One region of the Paenibacillus sp. TAB_01 genome, then DNA from elsewhere that is predicted to be linked to it. Evidence: riboswitches for the same ligand, from Rfam matches in the RefSeq annotation. Region 1 holds a riboswitch; each other region holds the start of a gene.
What was found. Region 1 has a riboswitch for cyclic di-AMP ahead of ACHHV8_RS01375 (hypothetical protein). Riboswitches for the same ligand answer to the same signal wherever they lie in the genome.
Positions count from the first base shown of each region.

Region 2: it holds a riboswitch for cyclic di-AMP, as region 1 does, so the genes downstream of both, ACHHV8_RS31535 (C40 family peptidase) here and ACHHV8_RS01375 (hypothetical protein) in region 1, are expected to answer to the same signal.
Region 3: it holds a riboswitch for cyclic di-AMP, as region 1 does, so the genes downstream of both, ACHHV8_RS03710 (C40 family peptidase) here and ACHHV8_RS01375 (hypothetical protein) in region 1, are expected to answer to the same signal.
Region 4: it holds a riboswitch for cyclic di-AMP, as region 1 does, so the genes downstream of both, ACHHV8_RS15610 (APC family permease) here and ACHHV8_RS01375 (hypothetical protein) in region 1, are expected to answer to the same signal.

Region 1 covers NZ_JBIFNP010000001.1:281,859-287,052, forward strand. The annotation lists gene corA (magnesium/cobalt transporter CorA) at 1-445, shown strand, start outside; gene ACHHV8_RS01370 (hypothetical protein) at 448-741, opposite strand; cyclic di-AMP (ydaO/yuaA leader) riboswitch at 1,041-1,215, opposite strand; cyclic di-AMP (ydaO/yuaA leader) riboswitch at 1,547-1,742, shown strand; cyclic di-AMP (ydaO/yuaA leader) riboswitch at 1,867-2,068, shown strand; gene ACHHV8_RS01375 (hypothetical protein) at 2,267-2,677, shown strand; gene kdpF (K(+)-transporting ATPase subunit F) at 2,824-2,901, shown strand; partial or broken gene kdpA (potassium-transporting ATPase subunit KdpA) at 2,961-4,639, shown strand; gene kdpB (potassium-transporting ATPase subunit KdpB) at 4,660-5,194, shown strand, end outside.
Region 2 covers NZ_JBIFNP010000001.1:6,450,232-6,455,425, forward strand. The annotation lists gene ACHHV8_RS31525 (hypothetical protein) at 1-602, shown strand, start outside; gene ACHHV8_RS31530 (hypothetical protein) at 772-1,026, opposite strand; cyclic di-AMP (ydaO/yuaA leader) riboswitch at 1,413-1,551, shown strand; gene ACHHV8_RS31535 (C40 family peptidase) at 1,556-2,026, shown strand; gene ACHHV8_RS31540 (methyl-accepting chemotaxis protein) at 2,306-4,078, opposite strand; gene ACHHV8_RS31545 (antibiotic biosynthesis monooxygenase) at 4,328-4,660, shown strand; gene ACHHV8_RS31550 (SRPBCC family protein) at 4,810-5,194, opposite strand, start outside.
Region 3 covers NZ_JBIFNP010000001.1:752,282-757,475, forward strand. The annotation lists gene ACHHV8_RS03690 (nickel pincer cofactor-dependent isomerase, group 22) at 1-199, shown strand, start outside; gene ACHHV8_RS03695 (NAD-dependent epimerase/dehydratase family protein) at 324-1,193, opposite strand; gene ACHHV8_RS03700 (aldo/keto reductase) at 1,362-2,342, opposite strand; gene ACHHV8_RS03705 (DUF441 domain-containing protein) at 2,575-3,024, shown strand; cyclic di-AMP (ydaO/yuaA leader) riboswitch at 3,097-3,250, shown strand; gene ACHHV8_RS03710 (C40 family peptidase) at 3,254-4,096, shown strand; gene ACHHV8_RS03715 (DUF4127 family protein) at 4,303-5,194, shown strand, end outside.
Region 4 covers NZ_JBIFNP010000001.1:3,249,922-3,255,115, reverse strand. The annotation lists gene ACHHV8_RS15620 (DUF4037 domain-containing protein) at 1-81, shown strand, start outside; gene ACHHV8_RS15615 (MFS transporter) at 104-1,357, shown strand; cyclic di-AMP (ydaO/yuaA leader) riboswitch at 1,701-1,861, shown strand; gene ACHHV8_RS15610 (APC family permease) at 2,008-3,831, shown strand; partial or broken gene ACHHV8_RS36800 (FAD-binding protein) at 4,045-5,194, shown strand, end outside.

The sequences.
Region 1 (5,194 bases):
TATTCTAATGAATGAAATCTTCGAAATCCGGGCGAAGCTGCTGAAGCTCCGGAGAACGATCGTGCCGATGCGCGATCTGCTGTACCGTGTCATCAATTCGGACCGGATGGACGGCCTTAAGGATCAGCTGGTTTATTTTACGGATATTTACGATCACCTGCTCAAGCTGTCGGAAATTAACGACTCCAACCGCGAGGTGACGGCGGATATGAGGGACAGCTATATTTCCCTGAACTCGAACCGGATGAACACCATTATGAAAACGTTGACCGTTATAACGACCATATTCATGCCGCTGACCTTTATCGCCGGCATATACGGCATGAATTTCGACCATATGCCGGAGCTGCGATGGCAGTGGGGATACTTTGCCGCACTTCTGATGATGTTCGCGATCGGGTTCGGCATGTATACCTGGTTCCGCCGCAAGGGCTGGTTCGATTAAGTCTAGAAAGAAAAATACGACTGGGCTTGTTCGATCAAACAAGCCCTCTCCAGCGCAAGGTGCTTCATCCGCATGGAAGGCGCCTGGGCCTCCGAGTACCGGAGCTGCAGCGCTAAATCGAGCAAAGCGGTCTCGGCCAGCTCGCAGCGTTCCCGCCCCCAATCGTCACGGCACGTACGAGCCTGCTGAAGTGCTTCGGGAAGGGAGCGGCCTTTCAGCTTCATAAATACGGAATGACCAATGTACCAGGTCGATTCTTTTGTCCCCGGCGGGTAAACTATATTCTCCCCAGCCATTGCTCCCGCCGCCGGAAATTTTAAATAAGCCCCAAATCCGGCTCCCGGTCATCCCCGATACTTCTTCATTTAATAAGCGGCCTTCAAATTGATATATTTCCATCGAGCCGATTTTGCAGTTTAGGAGCAGGTCGATCGGTTGACTATACGTTTCGGTCAGCTTCATCATCAGTGGCTGCACTCCTCATCAAATGAGTTTTTTCATTGGAGACAAGCAAAAAAAGCCCGGGGAGCAGAGAAACTCTACTCGCGGGCTTCTACGGATGTGGCGGACGATGCCGTAACGAAGCACGGTAAAGGTGTTCTCTCTCAATCGCTTACGAGGTTAGCTGTCGGATTCGGGCTTGAGAGTGCCCTACCTGCGGAGGCTCGTATGGAAGCTCCGGCAGGATTCACCCCTGAAGCTGTCTTCAATGAAGATGGCTTCGGTTGGGTCCCCCGTTTCCCTTAGCGGGAACAAAGCGTTTTGCAGCAAATATGAAGTTGTTGATGTGAATCCTACACCGTTACGCAATGTCTGTAAACTTCAATAGGGAGCGAAATTCGCATGATTTTCGCTGTATATCTAAATGAAAACGAAATCAAGTGAGGGTTTCATTTCCTTACGGCATGATTTCTAGAGAAAGCTTGTTTTCTTGCCATATCTTCGTATTCAAGAGCGATAAGGAGTAAGATAGAGAAAAAACGAGATCTGAATTCATTTCAATCGATTAAATGCCTGTTTTCACTCTAAATGAAGCGCGGGTTTTATTTACAGTTTTATTCGGCCGGCGTAAGATACAACTCATGATTCAAACAAAGTTTCCAATTCTGATCGCTTAATTTCCTGTTCGCCAGGAAAACGGGGGACCCAACAAAGCCAATGTCTTCACGGTGTGAGAGCCGTTGATTTCATGGCTTGGGGTGAATCCTGACGATGGGCCTTTCGGCGCATCTGCAGGTAGGGCGACTCTCACCGCCCGAATCCGACAGCTAACCTCGTCAGCGTTGATAGAGCAGGCCCCGAAGGAATGAACCGGTTCATTCCTTCGGGCGGGCTGCTAAGGAGAGAGGATGATGAAGCTTGTGATCGGATAAATTCGACCACAGGGCTTAGGCCTCTGTGGTTTTTCTTATGTTAATTTTTGCAGTTTTTCGCTGAGTCCTTGAATGGAAAAGGAACGGGGGAACCAACGGATGCCGATTCGATCAGCCGGTTTATCGGTCTGTACTATCGTGCGCCATGGGGTGAATCCTGAGCATGCGGCGTTTGGCCGTATCCGCAGGTAGGGCGACTCTCACGCCCGAATCCGACAGCTAACCTCGTAAGCGTATCGGGAGAGGCAACGATTGTCGCGGCAGGGCATGGTTTCTATAACTGTGCCTGAAGAAGCCCGCGGGAAGAGTTCTTCTCTTTCCGCAGGCTTCTTTTTTGCTGCCCGGGGAAGTACGGCGTGGCCATCATCGGCTTTTCGGAGCCGTTTGGCAGGCATCGTTTTCGGAGAAATCGGCTGCCTTCTCTTTTGTCAAGGAGGAGGAGAATATCGTGGAGGATTCGCAGGAGCTGACTCTAGTATCTGCACCAAATCCAACGGGAGAGGCTTTTATCCGCCAGCTTTTGTTCCATCAGCTGCCCTTTGCCGTTATGGTGAACAATAAAAAGGAACAAAGCCGGTTGGCGAAGTTAGGTGTAAAACATTTTCTGTTGGTAGATACTACTGAACAATTAAATTGGACTGCACCGGCATTTCAGGTAGGAAGGGTATTTTTGTTCGAAAACAGCTTTAACCTGTGCTGCCGGTATATTCAAATGTGCAGGCGCTGGACGGCGAATCCGATTTATGTTATCACGCATACCAATCACCCGCGTTTAGTTTACAGAGGGCTGGGAGCTAACTATGTTATTCATAGCAATAGCGATGAAATTCCTTTTTTGCTCCAGACTCTTGTGGAATAACGGGGTATTTTCGAGCTTGGAATGGAGGGAGAATCAAGCATGCTGGATCTCTATATGGTGTTACTGCTGGCCGTTTGTTATGGAATCTACAGCGGATTTACCGCATTTTGCGAGCGTGTGATAGAGGATACGGGAGGCGGTACCAAATGATAGTCATTAGTCTTGTCACTCTATTTCTGTTTATCTATTTGGCTTACGCTTTGATTTACCCGGAGAAATTTTAACTAGGATAGGATGCGAATCAAGCTTGGCTTAGGCCAGCCTGGAGAAAGGGGCTTCACCCATGGGCACGTTACAAATAATCATCGTGATTGCGATTATTCTTTTGCTGGTCAAACCGGTGGGAACTTACTTATATCACGTGTTTTCCAATGAAGCGAACTGGACTGACAGATGGTTCGCTTTCGCAGAAAAGCCGATTTTTGCGTTGATCGGGCTGAAGGAGCGCCGCGGTATGACCTGGAAAACGTATGCGCTCAGCTTCATTATAACGAACGTGGTTCTGGTTGTGCTTAGTTATTTGATTCTTCGACTGCAAAATAGACTGCCGCTCAATCCGAACGGCATCGGCAGCATGGAAGAGACACTGACGTTCAATACGGTAATCAGCTTTATGACGAACACGAATCTGCAGCATTACAGTGGAGAAACGGGGCTGTCCTATTTCTCCCAAATGGCGGTCATCACGATGATGATGTTTACCTCGGCGGCGACCGGCTTTTCGGTTGCGATTGCTTTTGTCAGAGGCATTACGAGCAAAGGCCAGACGATCGGCAACTTCTTCGAAGATTTCGTCAAAGCGCATACGCGGGTGTTTTTCCCGCTGGCTTTCATCGTTACCATGGTGCTTGTAGCCTTGAAGGTACCGCAAACGCTGCAGCCGTTACTTTCCGTTTCTACACTGGAAGGCGCCGAGCAGCAAATAGCAATCGGTCCGGTCGCCTCATTGGAATCCATCAAGCATTTGGGCACGAACGGCGGCGGATTTTTCGGCGTGAACTCGGCGCATCCTTTTGAGAATCCGAGCGGCCTGACTAACGTAATTGAAATTTTATCGATGTGGACGCTCTCCGCGGCGCTTCCTTACACATACGGCTTATTTGCCAAAAACCGCAGGCAGGGATGGGTGATCTTCTCGTCCATGATGCTCTTGTTCGTCGTGTTCCTATCGCTGGTATACACCTCCGAGCTGAATGGAAACCCGGTTCTGAACAAGCTGGGTATCGATGCGGCCGGGGGCAGCATGGAGGGAAAAGAGGTCCGCTTCGGCATCGCCCAGTCGGCGCTGTTTACAACGGTCACGACCGCGGCGACAACCGGCTCCGTCAATAATATGCACGACACGCTGACACCGCTTGGCGGGCTGACACCACTGGCGCTGATGATGCTGAACTGCGTGTTCGGCGGTAAGGGCGTTGGTTTGGTAAATATGCTAATGTACGCTATCCTCGGCGTATTCCTGGCCGGTTTAATGGTAGGGCGGACGCCTGAATTTCTCGGGCGGAAGATTGAAGCCCGCGAGATGAAGCTTATCGCTATTGCGATTTTGGCGCATCCGCTGATCATTTTGGCTCCGACAGCGTTCGCCCTGGCTGCGGATTTGGGCAAGGCGGCAATTACGAATCCGGCCTTTCACGGCATTACGCAGGTGCTCTACGAATATACCTCGTCCGCTGCAAATAACGGATCAGGCTTTGAAGGACTTGGCGATAATACGCCGTTCTGGAACATTTCCACAGGACTGGTCATGCTGTTCGGCCGATATATCTCGATGATTGCCATGCTGGCGGTTGCGGGCTCGCTCGTTCGCAAGCAGTGGGTGCCGGAAACCATAGGCACCTTCCGTACCGATAATAAGCTGTTCGTCGGCGTTCTCGTAGGTACGGTCTTGATTATCGGTGCGTTGACGTTCCTTCCCGGTATTGTGCTGGGCCGATCGCTGAGTATTTGACGATTCGTTAATGGAAGAGGTGGAAGGATACATGAGTTCGAACAGAAAAAAAACATTGACCGGCGATATGGTGAAGCGCGCTGTTATAGACAGCTTTATCAAAATGAATCCAGTCACGATGATGAAAAATCCGGTGATGTTCGTAGTTGAGGCGGGAACGGCTATCGTCTTGTTGATGACCATATTTCCAGGATACTTCCGAACCGAGGGCAGCATAGGCTTTAATTTTGCCGTATTCCTCATCCTGCTGTTTACGGTGCTGTTTGCCAACTTCGCGGAAGCATTGGCCGAAGGCCGGGGCAAGGCGCAGGCGGATTCGCTGAAGCATACGAAGAAAGAGATTATGGCCAATAAAGTCGTTGGCGGAGGGCTGAAGCAGGTACCTTCTATGGAGCTGCGAAAAGGGGACGTGGTCGTTGTCGCCCAAGGCGAGATGATTCCCGGAGACGGTGAGGTCGTTGAAGGCTTGGCATCGGTTGACGAGTCGGCTATTACCGGGGAATCTGCACCGGTGTTGAAGGAAGCGGGCGGTGATTTCAGCTCCGTTACAGGCGGCACCCGCGTCG
Region 2 (5,194 bases), 6.2 Mb from region 1:
CCGATCTTATTCATTCCTATCTATGGTGGGGGCTGGGCCTGCTCGCTGCACGCATGCTGTTCTCCCCCCTGCTCAATGCCGGAGTCTACTACTCTCTCCATCACCAGGAGCTGAATGCCGGCTACCGGTTTGTACGCGGAATACGCAAGCTCACGCTTCCCTTTTTGGTGCTGTACACTGTCCAGATCGCTCTTACGCTGGCGCCGCTTTACTTCCTCTATGCCAAAGTCGTCAGCAGCTATCAGAGCCATACGTCGCTTGAAGGGTTTGCTTGGACCGTGCTGCCTCTGCTCGGCGGCTTTCTGCTCTATAATTTTGTGCTGCAGACGTTGTTCATGTACCTGCAGTTCGGTGTTGTGAGCGGCAGGCCCTTATCCTACTCTATCCTGCTCCTGATTCGCAATACGCCGACCGCGCTGCCGCTCGCCGCCTTCATCCTTCTGGCTACGCTTCTTATTTCTGCGGCGGTCATGACCTCGGCCATGATCTGGGCGGGCTTCGCCACGCTGCTCGGGTACCAGGTGTATCGTTTGATTCATATGTTTTGCAAAATGTGGGCCATCACAACACAGTACGCCCTCTGGGACGTCAAAAGCAATTGAGCCCCGCCTCAAAAAGAGGAAGGCCTCCGGGCCGCACATCCATCCACATCAAAAAGACTCCTAGTCCCTTTATTGGGGCCTCCGAGTCTTTTTTGGGTTCGTAACGGATCACCGACTATATGCTGTCCTGCGGATGAAGCGTACATGGGCGGACTAAATACCGGGCCATTTAGCCCGGAGGCTCCGTCGCATCGCCGCGTCTGCCGATAATCCACAGAATCAGGAACAGCACAGCCAGCATACCGAAGAAGCCCATCAGCGCCACGCGGAGCCAAGCCTGCAGCGTTGTACCCCAGACCATCAGCAATGCCATCACCGACAATCCAAAATGCTCCATATTGTATCGCCGCAGCCGATATCTTCCTAACCGGTAGATAAATAACAGCGTAATAAATCCGGCAATCGCCAGCCGCACTATATTCACAGCGTGCTCAGCCCCTTCCTCCGCTTCATGCGCCGTCTCTTGCGGCAGAAGGATCGAACGTTCCCCGCCTCTACAGAACAGGATACGACATCCTCCGCCAATGTCCAGAGTCCGCACATTCGGTCTTACCGCTTACGGTATGTATGCTCCTCATTTCCCTCTCTTCCCTATGTCAAATCTCGAAAAATTTTGTCGAAAATGCAGTCCGTGCTTCCCTACCGTCAATGGCCTTTCCAGCCCCGACCGCTGAAGAAAGCCTTATTATGGTGCGGTTTCGCACTATTTCTTCAAAAGGTTTCAATTTTTCACTTATACTTGTGAATTTTGTGTGACAACGGAAGGAAAAATGCGGTAAAGCTCGAATTATTGTATTCGACACACAAAAAACGTATATATTGCCGAATTTCCACAGATTGGAAAACGGGGGATCCACATCCCGGGTGAATTGATCTCGCAACAGAGTGATCATAGGGAACCTTCAACCGAACCCTTAAGCTAACCTCGTAGGCACCGGAAGGGGAAAATTTCATTGAAAAGGTTTTTTGGTTTTGCCGTATCTTTGGCATTGTTTTGCAGCGTTCAAGTAGGAAGCGCCTTCGCCGAGACGCCTTTAAGCCAAGCCGTCAACGAAGAGCTCGGAGCGCCATACAAATGGGCGGGGACAACCACCAAAGGCTTCGACTGCTCCGGTTATACTTCCTATGTGTACGACAAGTTTGGCATTGATCTGCCTCATACTTCGGCAGGACAAGCTACACTTGGCACAACAATCAGCCAGGATCAGCTTCGCCCGGGCGATCTCGTATTCTTCAATACGAGCGGCAAAGGAATTTCGCATGTGGGCATCTATGTAGGGGACGGAAAGATGTATCATTCCGCCACCAACCAAGGGGTTACGATTACGAGCCTTAGTGAATCTTACTATGCGAAGCGTTACGTAACCGCAAAACGGATCTTGTCGGACGATCAGTACGATCAGCTGATGACCGACAATTCCTAATGGGAGCCTGCAAGCCGATTCATATATCTCGGTTCCGACTGACTCTCTAGAACGACAACTCAATGGAATGGTCCTTATCTCATTGGCCTTCAGCGCTCAAGCTCCGCGACCCGTCACGTCCGGACAAGCTGAAGGTCTTCTTTCTGTACAGGACTCTCTAGTGGATAATTACCCGCGGAGAGACCGGTATGAATCAATTAACATATAAAAAATCCCGTTCCTGTTGGAGTAACATGGAACGGGATTTTTTCGTGCCTTGCCTTTGTTAGCCAAGCTGCGCTAGGCAATCTTGAACTGCGACAGCAGACGCTGCATTTCATCGGCCATCTCGGAAAGCGACTCTGCGGAGGATTGAACCTCTCCGGTCGTTTGCAATTGGCCCTCCGCCGATGTGGACACCTGTTGTGAGGAAACCGCCGTTTCCTTCGCTATGTAAGCAACCTGCTGGACGGCCGCAGTGATCTGCTCGGCGCCTGCCGAAATTTCTTCGGAGGTAGCGGCCATTTCCTGGATTTGAGACGCAATATGCGAAGTCGACTTCAGAATTTGTTCGAAGTTTTGCTCCGTTTCCTTCACCAGCTCGATGCCCGTGCTGACTTCCGTTTTCACTCTGCTCATCGCTTCGCCAGAATCCCGAATGTTCGACTGAATTTCGTGCAGCAGCTGGCCGATTTCCTCCGAGGAGCTGTTCGACTGCTCTGCCAGTTTCCGGACCTCTGCCGCTACAACGGCAAAGCCCCGGCCCTGCTCACCGGCACGCGCCGCTTCAATCGCCGCATTCAGCGCCAACAGGTTCGTCTGGTGAGCGACTTCCTGGATCGCTTGGACAATGCTGCCGATCTGGTTCGATTTGCTCTCCAGCTGAGAGATGACCTCGTCCGTTTGATGGACCGAGGAGTGAATCGAACTCATCTGCTGCACCGTGTTCTGCACGAACGCTTCGCCGCTTTCGGCCTGCTGCTTCGTCCATTCTACCGACTCTGCAATCGTCGATGCGCTCTCCGCCATGCGGCTGATCCCGGCGCCTACCTCTTCCATGGAACGGGATGTCTCTTCCATGGTCATCGTTTGCTGATCCGCGCCTGTCGCCACCTCTTTGACGGTGGAAGCAATTTGCGCCGACGCCTCCTGCATCTCGCCCGAGCTCGCCTTCAGCTGTTCTGCAGATACCGTAACCAGCTGGGCATGTCCGTTAATATTCTCGATCATTTGACGCATATGCTCACTCATTCGCGCGAAGGCGGCGCTCAGCTGCCCGATCTCATCCTGACGGTGCAGCACTTGGCTGCGTACCGAAAGATCGCCTGCCGAAATCCGGTTGGCCACAGCGCTCATTTCATTGAGCGGCTTGGAAACATTACGTGCCATGAGGAAGGAAACCGTCAGCCCGACCAGGATCGCAATAATACTCAGAACGACCACCCAAATCATGCCCATGCGATTCGATTCGGTCAGCTCCGCCGCCCATTGGTCCGCATGCCCCTGCAGATTACGGGTAAACACGTCGATCACGAAGCTGCACCCGCTCAAATATTCGTCAGCCTGCTGAATCTGCTGCATTCCTTCCGGCCCATGCTTCTGAGCCGCCGCTAAAATACCGGGATACAGCTTGCTGTAAGCATCCCATTTATCTTGAAACAATTTGACCAGCTTTGCATCACTCTCTGTATAAGCCATCTCTTCGAGCTGTTTCGTCTTGCTCTGGATTCCATCGAATAAAGCGTTCGCTTTATCCGGCTGAGTCACCGCCTGTCCGACGTCTGTAGATGAAACAGCGTCATCCTGCGATTTGTCCTGAAGATTAAGCTGAATGCGCAGCATCAAATCATCAAGTTCCTTTAAGTCGTGGTTCAAATTACCCAGCAGGATGACGCTGGGCAGGCCTTTCTCCGTCGTTTGCTTCGACTTCTCGCCCATCGTGGTCATCTTCACCATTGCCGTCCCGCTGATTACAGACAGCAGCAGCAGGACCAGAACAAAGCTTGCCAGCAGCTTTTTAAACAGCGTCAGTTTAAAGCTCCATTTTGCGTTTTGCTTCAATGTCAGTTTCATCTCCAAGCCTCCGAATTTTTTTGTCTAGTGTCATGCGGTTAATAGCGAACTTCCTTTCATTGGATATTCATTCCTTTCTTTATGTCGACAAAAACCGAGAAAAAGTTAATATTTATGTCGAATTTCCTATTTATGTCACCTTTTTGCCACATATTCAACTAGGACCACAGAATCACATTTGACAATGAAAATCATTATCAAATAAAATGGAAGCAGTTGTTTTTATCCCCTATGCAGGAGGCGTTATCCATGTTTATTCAAACCCGCACTATCGTCGTAGAAAAGGGCAATGCCGATAAAGTCGTTGAGCGGTTCAGCAAAGAAGGCCCGATCGATTCCATGGATGGCCTCATCGATATTAGCGTGATGGTCAACAAATCGGCGAAGGAGTCGGAGGAAGTGGTGGTCCTTATCCGCTGGGAGTCCGAAGAAGCCTGGAAAGGCTGGGAGAGAAGCGACGCCCATTTTCAGGGCCATAAGAACAGCAGAGGTCAATCCAAGCCGGAATACGTGATTAGCACCCAGGTAAGCATGTATGAAGTCCGCGCGGTAAAAACGGGTAAAGCGGGTACCCCGAGTTAAGAGTGCCACAAAGCAGTCTAGGCTGTAACTCCCTTTACAGCCAGCCTCGAAAATGGCATCTTTTTTAAAATTCAAACAAAGAAGAGCCAGGCCGAACGGACCGTGATCCGTTAGGTCTGACTCTCTTTCACTGCCGCATAGACGGCGGCCTACCAGCCAAAATCCAATGTTTTTCCTGTCTCTATATAAGACTTGATATTGCTCAGGATCATCGGCCAGCTGTTCTTCGTATTCTCGTAGGACGGATGATTCTCCGGCCATTGATCATTGACCAGCGTCAGCTTGGTGCAGGCGCCTACCGTATCCAGTGTCAGCGTAACTCTCGTTACCAGCTCGGCATGATTGTCGCGGTACGACGGCCCGGGATGCTCGGTAAAGCTCATCAGCCGGCAGGGCTCGAATGCCAGCACCTCCCCGTAAACATGAACCGTCTCCTCTCCGTCATTGCCCGGTCCGACATATTCATAGGGACTGCCGATTTCAAAAGTAGACTTAAGCACACTCCCGAAAAATATCGCTTTCGTCGCTTCCGGT
Region 3 (5,194 bases), 470 kb from region 1:
TTGGGGGACGCCGGAAGAGCAGGCAAGAATCGTCCGCATTCCGAATACGCTGCAGCTCGAATATTTATATGTATCCGAGTCGCTGCTGCCGGAAATCGCCGGCCTGCCAAACGTGGAGATCATCGGTCAGGCCGAGGAAATGAGCTTTGATGCCGACGGCTATTTGGCCAAGACGGATTTTGCTCATGCAGCGGTATGAGACGACTTTCACTTTCAGCTTATTACAAAGCAATCAAGCCGCCTGAGGGATAACCCAGGCGGCTTGATTGTTTGTAACAGGCTATTTATCCGATAGGCGAGGCCAAAGCCCCTCCTTCTTATAATTACTGCTCCATAATTTTAATTTGCGGCTCCCAGCCGAGCAGCTCCTTCGCCTTCGCGTTGGAGATGAGCGATCTGCGGCCTTCCAGCGGTATGCGGATGTCCTTAACGCCGGGGAGGTACGTGTTCACCAGCTCCTGCGTTGGGAGATCGGAGGAGCTGTCATCAGCTGCGATAATGAGCGGCTGCGCGCCGAGCCCGTCCTTCTCGATAGCCAGACGGCAGGCGGTGGCGACATCGCGCGCATCGATGTAAGACCACAAGATGCGTTGGCGCTTCTCAGGCTGGCTGAAGCTTTCCTTCACGCCTGCGTACGTCTCCGGCACCAAAATATTGCCGAGACGGAAGCTGATCACCTGCATGCCGGTACGGCGATGGAATGCCTCGGCGGTCACTTCGTTGACCACCTTGGATAAGCCGTAGCTGTCTTCAGGCAGCTGCGGGTGCGCTTCGTCGACAGGCAAGTACTTCGGCTCGAAGAACTCGCTTGCAAAGCAGATGCCGTACGACGATTCGCTGGAAGCCAGCACGACCTTGCCGATATTCAGGTTGGCCGCCGCTTCCAGAATGTTGTACGTGCTCATGACGTTGTTGCGGAAGCAGATGTCGTTCGGGTGCGTATAGGCTTGCGGAATGGCGGCAAAATGTACGATGCCCACCGCTTGCTGGCGGTTTCTGGAAGAGAACGGGGCCAGTGCGTTATGCACTTGTCCCAAATCGTTCAAATCCGTAATGATAGTCTGACAAAGCGGCTCCTCGGGGGCCTTCACGTCCAGATTGATCACGTCATACCCTTGATCTAGAAAATGTTTAACGATCCAACGGCCGGCTTTGCCGCTGCCGCCGGTAATGATAATGCGCTGCTTGCTCATGCTGTTCCTCCTAAAATAAAGTAACTGGATATAAGAATACGGCTGCTGCCGCCATAACGGCCAAGCTTTGAAGCTTGAACATGAAATGAACCGGGAGAGAACCGCTGCTCTCCCGGCATTAGCCATGCCTATCATGCGGGCTTTGGTTTCCTAACAGAAAAGAACGGATTACCAGGCGTACGCTTTAGGCGCATCGCCGCCAGGTCCGGGGAAGATCTCGTCCAGACGCTGCAGCGTGTCGCCGTCGAGCTGAATGTCCACGACGCGCAGCGTATCCTGGAACTGCTCCAGCGTGCGCGGCCCGATGATCGGAGCCGTCATCGCCGGATGAACCAGCGTCCACGCCAAGGCTACATTGGCTTCGCTCTCGCCGAGCTCCTTGCACAGCTTGCTGAACGCTTCCAGCTGCCCGCGGCGCTGCTCTGCACGCGCCTGGTTGCGGACGCTGCGGGAGCCTGCTGCCGGGTTCAGCGCGTTGCCTCCGAGCAAGCCGCCGTCAAGCGGGCTCCACGCGATGACGCCGATGCCGAACTCCTCTGCCGCCGGCAGCACTTCCAGCTCAGGCCACCTGCACAGCAGGCTGTATTTGTGCTGCTCGGAGACGAGCCCGAGGAAGTGGCGGTTTTTGGCTTCATACTGCGCTTTCACCAAATCCCGGCCGGCAAAATTGCTTGCGCCGACATAGCCGATTTTGCCTTGATATATATGTACCCGGAACGCTTCCCACAGCTCTTCCCAGGCGACATTCCGGTCGACGTGGTGCATCTGGTACAGCTCGATGTGATCGGTTTGGAGGCGCTTTAAAGAAGCGTCCAGATGCCGGCGGATTTTATAAGAGGACAGCCCTCTGCCCGCGTTAGGCCCATCGTTCGCGTCCTCCATATCGCCGAATACTTTGGTAGCCAGCACGACCTTCTCGCGCCGTCCGCCGCCTTGGGCGAACCAGCGTCCGATAATTTCCTCGGTTTTGCCCCGGGCGCCCACGCCGCCGTACACATTAGCCGTATCAAAAAAGTTGACCCCGGCGTCCAGCGCGGCGTCCATAATGCGATAGGCTTCTTTTTCATCCGTATCGACACCGAAATTCATAGTTCCCAAGCAAAGCTTACTGACCTTCAAGCCGGAACGTCCCAAATAAGTGTATTCCATGATAAATACCTCCTTATTTTTGAATGATGCGGTACTGACATTTTCCATCATACCGTGCCTTGTCTTATTTTAACAGTACGCAAAAATAGGTGAGATAGGCGGGGAAGGGAAATTAAGTTACCTGTAAGTAAGGCAGGTTTCATGACAAAAGCGGACTTTATGCCTCTATATTTTCCAGTTAGATTCGTGTAAAATGGATAATGTTGTCGAAAACACGCACAAAGGAGTTCTTATGCCCCAGATAGATATGCCTTCCGTCGTCCTATTGATTTTTGCGGCACTCGGTATATTAAGCAGCAATAATTCGATTACGGTTGCGGTCGTCTTTCTGCTGCTGCTGCGTGTCATGAATTTACACCAGGCGTTTCCTTGGATCGAGAGGTACGGCTTAACTATCGGCATTATCGTATTGACCATCGGAATTATGGCACCGCTGGCCAGTGGCAAAATTACCGTTCAGACGCTGTATGAATCATTCTTTCATTGGAAGTCTCTTCTCGCGGTAGCGGTCGGTGTGCTGGTAGCTTATTTGGGCGGGCGCGGCGCTCTGTTGATGACCAATCAGCCGACGATCGTGACCGGACTTTTGCTGGGTACGATTCTGGGCGTGGCTTTTCTGAAAGGCGTTCCCGTAGGTCCGCTGATCGCCGCCGGTATTTTATCGTTGTTTCTCGGAAAATGATGGGAACATAGGATAGTCTTACCCACCGATACGCGGTAAGGGGAACGAATATATTGTAGGTGGTATACGCTTAGCACAAAAATGCCGAATCAGCACAGCACAAGTGCTTGTACGGGGGACATCTTTACTTGGGGTGAATATGCGCCTGCTTTCACAGGCTCGCGAATAAGGGAAAACCTCTTCCCTAACCCGTCAACTAACCTCGGAGGCTCATAGGAGGAATTAAGCTTTGAAGTTATTTGCCAAGACGTTTGTTTTTTCATGCGCCGTTCTTTCGTGCGCGCTCTTTTCTTCTGTTGACGCCCATGCGGCGGCAGCGAATGAAGGAGTCAAGGTTCAGGTTAATGACAAGCTTGTCCAGTTTTCCGAAGGACAGCCTGTTGTGGACCGCTCTTCCCAGCTTCAAGTACCGTTTCGTCCGCTGATGGAGGCGCTCGGTTATAGCATCAGCTGGTCGAAGGACGGCAGAGAGGTCCGTGTCTCGATGAAAAAGGGAGACCAAACCTTGGAGCTGAAAACGGGAGATTCGTTTGTATCGGTCAACGGAAAGCAGGTCGATGTAGGCTCCATGATCGGTATGGATCAAGGAAGCGTCTATGTACCGCTCCGGTTCGTCTCCGAAACGCTCGGAAGCAAAGTGCAGTGGGATGAAGAGAACCAGATCGCCATTGTCGATGCAGACGGAAAATACCATGCTCCGGCTTGGTACAAGCCCAAGAAGCAGGATACGCTGATCACTTTCGCCAAAGGTTACATCGGCGTTCCTTATTCTTGGGGAGGCACCACTCCGGCTGGATTTGATTGCTCAGGGTTCGTACGTTATGTATTTACCCAAAATCGGGGAATTGAATTACCTCGCACGTCGATGGGGATGTTTGACAGTGCAGGGGTGGCTGTAGCCTACCCGAATCCGGGAGATTTGGTCTTCTTTAAAAAAAGCGGCACGTCCCATGTCGGAATTTATATCGGAAGCGGCCAATTCATCTCGGCGACAACATCGCGGGGCGTGCAGATCGATTCTCTTTTCAGTTCTTATTGGGGCACCGGATACATAGGCGCCAGAAGCATTTAATTGAAGTGATACCACCTGAACAGGCAGACTGCTTTTGCGGTCTGTCTTTTTTGTTATCTAAGCCCGGCCGGCTTCATAATATTTTGGATATTTTCATAACTATACAGGATATTTTTCGCAGAAAGGGGGAGCTATAATGGACTGATCATGACCGGTTTTTGGCTGTCGCAGCAGTCTGAAGCCCATGGACCAAAGGAGAGAGTACAATGGCAAAAGTCGTCTATCTGCCTCTGGATGAGAGGCCGTGCAATTACTTATTCCCGCAGCAGCTGGCCCGCATAACCGACCTGCAGGTCATCGTACCGGACCGAAGCCTGCTGGGCAGCAAAAAGAAACCTGCACATACCGCTAAGGTAAGAAGCTGGCTGCTGGAAGCGGCCCGCGATGCCGATTATCTCATCGTTTCCATCGATTTGCTGGTCTATGGCGGCATCGTTCCTTCGCGGCTTCATGATTTGGCCCTGGAGGAGTGCCTGGAGCGCATTTCCGTTCTGCAAGCCGTTAAACTGTCCAATCCAAGCCTCAAAATCCATGCGTTTAATTTGATTATGCGGGTGCCGAATAACAATAAGGATGAAGAAGAGCCCGATTATTACAAGTTCCACGGCGGACAAATATTCCGGTACAGTTATTTGATCGATAAATCCGAGAGGGACCGCCTGACCGAACAGGAGCGTCAGGAGCTCTCTCAACTGAAGCAGCTGATTCCGGATAAATATTTGAACGATTTTATCTCGCGCAGGAGGATCAATCAGCAGGTCAACCATGCTGTAGTGGAATGGGCCGGGCAAGGCCTGATCGATAACTTGATTATTCCGCTCGACGACAACTCCCAGTACGGATTTTCCCCGAGAGAGCAGCAGCAGCTGATCTGCAAGGTGCAGGAGCTGAATCTTCTGGACCGGGTGATGATATATCCGGGTGCGGACGAGATCGGCTGTACGATGCTGGCGAACGTTTTTTGCGAGCTGAAGCAGTATAAGCCGGAAATTTACGTACGCTATTCCTCGACTAAAGGCCCCTCCATCAAGCCGAAATATGAAGACCGCAGCCTGAATGAGAGCATTAAGTCGCACTTGACCGCAGCAGGAGCCGTCA
Region 4 (5,194 bases), 3.0 Mb from region 1:
AAAATAAGCCGCGGCAAGTCCTTGGGTGGCGGGAATCTGCGCAATGATTTGAAACGCTTTTTTAAGCCTGAGTCCAATTAGGAATGAAAGAAGAGGTGTCCCCTTGATTCATCATGTAATGCATACGCTTTCACCCTTGCGCAACCGCAATTTCCGGATCTATATCGGAGGCCAGGGGATATCGATGCTCGGCAATTGGATGCAGGGAACCGCTCAGGCGTGGGTCGTGTGGAGGCTTACCGGCTCAACCGCCGCGCTTGGCATCGTCGCCATGCTGAACACGCTTCCCGTTCTGCTGCTAGGGCCCTTCTCCGGCGTGACGGCAGACCGGCTCGATCGGCGAAGGCTGCTGATTTATACGAACCTGCTGGCGATGATACTTGCTATCGTCATGGGCATGCTGCTCCAGACGGGAACAGTTCGCTTATGGCATGTCTATGTGCTCGCGGGAATTCTGGGCTGCATTAATGCGCTGGATATTCCCTCGCAGCAGGCATTTCTTGGCGACCTGTCCGGCGTGGAGCAGGTACGCAAAGGCTTTACCCTTAATGCGATCATGGAGCAGGTGATGCGGATGATCGGGCCTTCAGCGGCCGGATGGATGATCGGCAGCTTTGGTGAAGCGCCGGCCTTCTGGCTGAATGGGCTCAGTTATATCGCTGTGCTGGCCAGCTTGTTTGTCGTTAAAGCGGCCCAAGAGCGTCAGGTCAGCTCCAGCCATCCGGCGAAGGAGTTTCGGGCAGGGCTGGCCTTTGTGCGGCGAAAGCCGCGAATCCAGGAATTGATTCTATTTACAGCAATGACTACCTTGTTCGGCTTCGTCAATACGCAGCTCTTTCCGGAAATCGCCGACCACCTGCTGCATGGCGGGCCGGAGACGCTGGGGACGATGATGGGCACGTTCGGCGCTGGCTCGTTCTTCAGCGCCCTGCTGCTGACGCCGCTCCTGCAGCGGGTAAGGACCCGGATGGGCGCTGTCTGCCGTCATAGCCTGGACCGGCTTCTGGTTTTTTATTTTTTCGTTTTCCAGCTGGCTGCCGCTTTCTTTGCTGGCTATCTTTTTCGCTTCCTTCGCCCAGCCCGTCGTGCTTACAACGGTCAAGGGACTGCTTCAGGTGCTGGCGCCTCCCAACATGCGGGCACGGGTGCTGAGCCTGCAGGTGATGATTGCGGTAGGCGTACAGCCGTTGTCCTCGCTGACCGTCGGCTTCGTCGCTCAATTCGCAGGTTCGTCGCATGTGATCCGGACGAACGGATTGCTCATGATTGCCTCGGCCGCTCTGCTGCTGGCGTTTCGTCCTGCGCTGCGTGTGTGGGATCCGCAGGAGGAAGGTCCGGAATCTGCAGCCGATACTAACGCACGCGATCAGACACAGGATCCGCTGAGCACAAAAGGGGAGTATGCGGCGGCGGTCGAATCCGGAACGAAAACTTTGTAGAATTATGTCGATGCACTTGGCCTCGACAGCGAAATGTGCTGTTAGAGGCCTTATTAGTGTTCTTTTATTCAGCCTATATTCCGAAAACGGGAGGGAACGAAGGGAATATCAAGCAAGTCATAGTTCTACTTCTATGTAAGCGCTATTTTGGGGCGTGGATATATGTTTTTTAACCCAAGCTTGATTCCTTGCTTCTTTACAGAAAGAAGGCTGAGGAGTAATATTTCATTCGTACCTATGAATGTGTTTTTCAAATGATATACTCCTGAATCGCTAAATTCTGATAATCAGAAGCGGGGGAACCAAAGGGATGAAGCAGCTTCGTCCCAGGGGTGAATCACTTGGCTGTGAACAGCAAGTGTAGGGATACTTTCTATTCCGAATCCGTCAGCTAACCTCGTCAGCGTTACGAAAGAGGAATTCTTCGTGTGCTTTTGTGTATCCAAGCCGCGGGAAAGTCCAACTTTCCTGCGGCTTTTTTTTGCTGTATCCCAACCGTACGGCCGCTCGGAACCTGCAAATAGGATGCGATGGCTTCTAACTTAAACCTGGTGGTGTAACCGAACTTATGGCAGCTCTCAAAAGATTTTTAATCGGACGACCCTTGAAGTCGACCGAATTAGGGGAACAAAAGCTGACGAAGAAAAAGGCGTTGGCGATTCTTTCCTCCGACGCTTTATCTTCCGTGGCTTATGGTCCGGAACAAATTTTACTGGTCTTAATCACAGTAAGTACCGCCGCATTCTGGTATTCGATTCCGATCGGCATAGGGGTCCTGATTTTACTATTGGCGCTTATTTTGTCCTATCGGCAGATTATTTTTGCTTATCCCCACGGGGGCGGGGCGTATGTCGTGTCCAAGCAGAATCTCGGCGTGTATGCGGGACTCATTGCCGGAGGCTCCTTGCTGGTGGATTACATTTTGACCGTAGCGGTCAGCGTTTCGGCGGGCACGGATGCGATCACGTCCGCTTTTCCGGCACTGCACGAGCATACGGTCGGGATTGCGATTACCTTTGTACTTCTGATCACGCTCTTGAATCTAAGGGGAGTTACCGAGTCTGCTTCCATTTTGGCTTATCCGGTCTATTTATTCGTTGCGGCCATGCTCATCTTGATCGGGGCCGGACTCTTCAGCATCGTAACGGGTAAAGTTACACCCGATTTGCATACGCCCATTGGAACTCCGGTAGCGGGAATCGGTTTATTCCTGCTTCTCAGAGCCTTCGCTTCAGGCAGCTCTGCTTTAACGGGAGTCGAGGCGATTTCCAACGCCATTCCGAATTTCAAGGATCCGGCGCCTTCGAATGCAGCCAAAACGCTCATGGCCATGGGCGGCCTGCTTGCGCTGTTATTTTCGGGCATCGTATACCTTGCCTACTATTTCGGCATTACGCCGAATGCCGAGGCGACCGTCGTTTCCCAGATTGCGGAGCATACCTTTGGCCGTCATTTGATCTACTACATCATTCAGGGAACCACCGCATTAATTCTGATTCTTGCCGCCAATACGGGGTATTCGGCCTTTCCGCTGCTGGCGGTCAATCTGGCCAAGGATAAGTTCATTCCAAGAATGTTCACCATGCGGGGAGACCGGTTAGGGTACTCGAACGGAATTATAATTTTGGGCTTGCTGTCCATTGTGCTGATTATAGCCTTCCAAGGGCAGACCGAGCATTTGATCCCGCTCTATGCGGTAGGCGTATTTATTCCGTTTACGCTTTCACAGACGGGAATGATGGTAAAATGGATTCGCGAAAAGCCCGCAGGCTGGGTCCCCAAGCTGATCATTAATACAACGGGTGCTGTTATCAGCTTTACCGTCTCGATCATGTTCTTCCTGACGAAATTTGCGCAGGTATGGACGATCTTGATTTTCCTGCCGTTGATCGTTTATTTGTTCCACCGCATCAAGAAGCATTACGAAGCGGTAAGCGAGCAATTACGGCTTTCCACTTGCGAACAAGCGGTGCCTATTGAAGGCAATGTCATTATTTTGCCGGTGTCGGGCATCACGCACGTCGTCGAGCAGTCCTTGAATTACGCCCAGTCGCTGTCGGCTAATCAGATTATCGCCGTATATATTCCTTTTGAAAGAGATGACGAGGTCCGGTTCGAAGAAAAATGGAATAAGTGGAGGCCGGATGTCAGGCTCGTAACACTGCATTCTCCTTATAGAAGCATCATTCATCCTTTAAGCAAGTTTATCCATACGGTGCAGCGGAAAGCGAGCGAGTCCAATTATCAGGTTACCGTCATCATTCCGCAGTTTATTCCCAAGAAAAGCTGGCACAACCTGCTTCATAATCAATCCAGCATTATGATCCGTGCTTATTTGCTTTTCCGCAAAGACGTTATTATTACTACCGTTCCTTATCATCTGAAAAAATAATGGAAGAGAGAAGAGGGCCGGATTTTTCTCGGCACCTTCCAATTGAATATTCTTTTCACCCTCCTAATTTTGGATTACAATATGGATGACGCGATGGATGGCGCGGATAACATGAGTGGATGCTGAATTTCGTTTATTCCAAGACGAGCTGTTCATCCCGCGCCCCGCGATACGATAATTACTTCCGATTGAAACCGATTAGGAGCTGTGGACATGGAAAACTTCAGAAATTGGGCGGGCAACTATCAATACAGCGCTGCGGAGGTACATTCTCCTGAAAGCGTGGAACAAATACAGGAGCTGGTAGCCCGCAGCCGTCAAGTGAAGGTGCTCGGCACGCGCCATTCCTTTAACGGGATTGCCGATACGACCGGATGCCAGCTGTCGCTTCAGAAGCTCAATCGCGTGATAGCTATTGACGCTGAGCGCCGCCAAGTAACAGTTGAAGGAGGTATCCGGTACGGCGAGCTGTGCCAATATCTTCATCATGAAGGCTATGCGCTTCACAATTTGGCATCGCTTCCACATATTACGGTGGCAGGCGCTTGCGCAACGGCATCCCATGGCTCGGGCGACCGGAACGGCAATCTCGCTTCGATTGTTCATGCAATGGAGATCGTCAAAGGGGACGGGGAAGTTGAAGTATTTTCCCGGGACCAACAGGACGGGCCGTTTAACGGGGCGGCCGTCGGACTTGGAGGGCTCGGAGTCATTACGAAAATGACGCTGGATGTGGTGCCGGACTTTCAAATGCGTCAATGGGTGTACGAGGAGCCTGCCCCTGGGGCAGCTGGAAAATCAGCTGGACGCGATTTTCTCGAGCGCTTACAGCGTCAGCCTGTTTACGGATTGGAAGAACTCCGCCTTCCATCAAGTCTGGATTAAGGAACAAGTCGGATCATCGGATTCGGCTCAGGGGCCGTCGTCCTTTTTCGGTGCGCGCCGAGCCGCAGTTCCCCGTCACCCGGTGCCGGGGTACAATGCGGAGCCTTGCAGCGAACAGCTGGGCGTTGCAGGTCCCGCATACGAACGGATGGCGCACTTTCGCATGGAGTTTACTCCGAGCGCCGGGGACGAGCTGCAGAGCGAATACTTTTTCTCACGCGAAGACGCCTACCAAGCCTTGTGCGCGATTGACGAGCTGCGTGAGCATATAGCTCCGCTTTTGTACGTATCCGAGGTTCGTACGATTGCAGAAGACGACCTGTGGATGAGCCCGTGCTATAAGCAGGCCTCGGTTGCGATCCATTTCACGTGGAAATCGGATGGACCGGCCGTTCAGCGCGTGCTTCCGATGATCGAAAAAGCGCTTGAGCCCTTCCGCGCCCGTCCGCATTGGAGCAAGCTGTTTGCCATGCAGCCT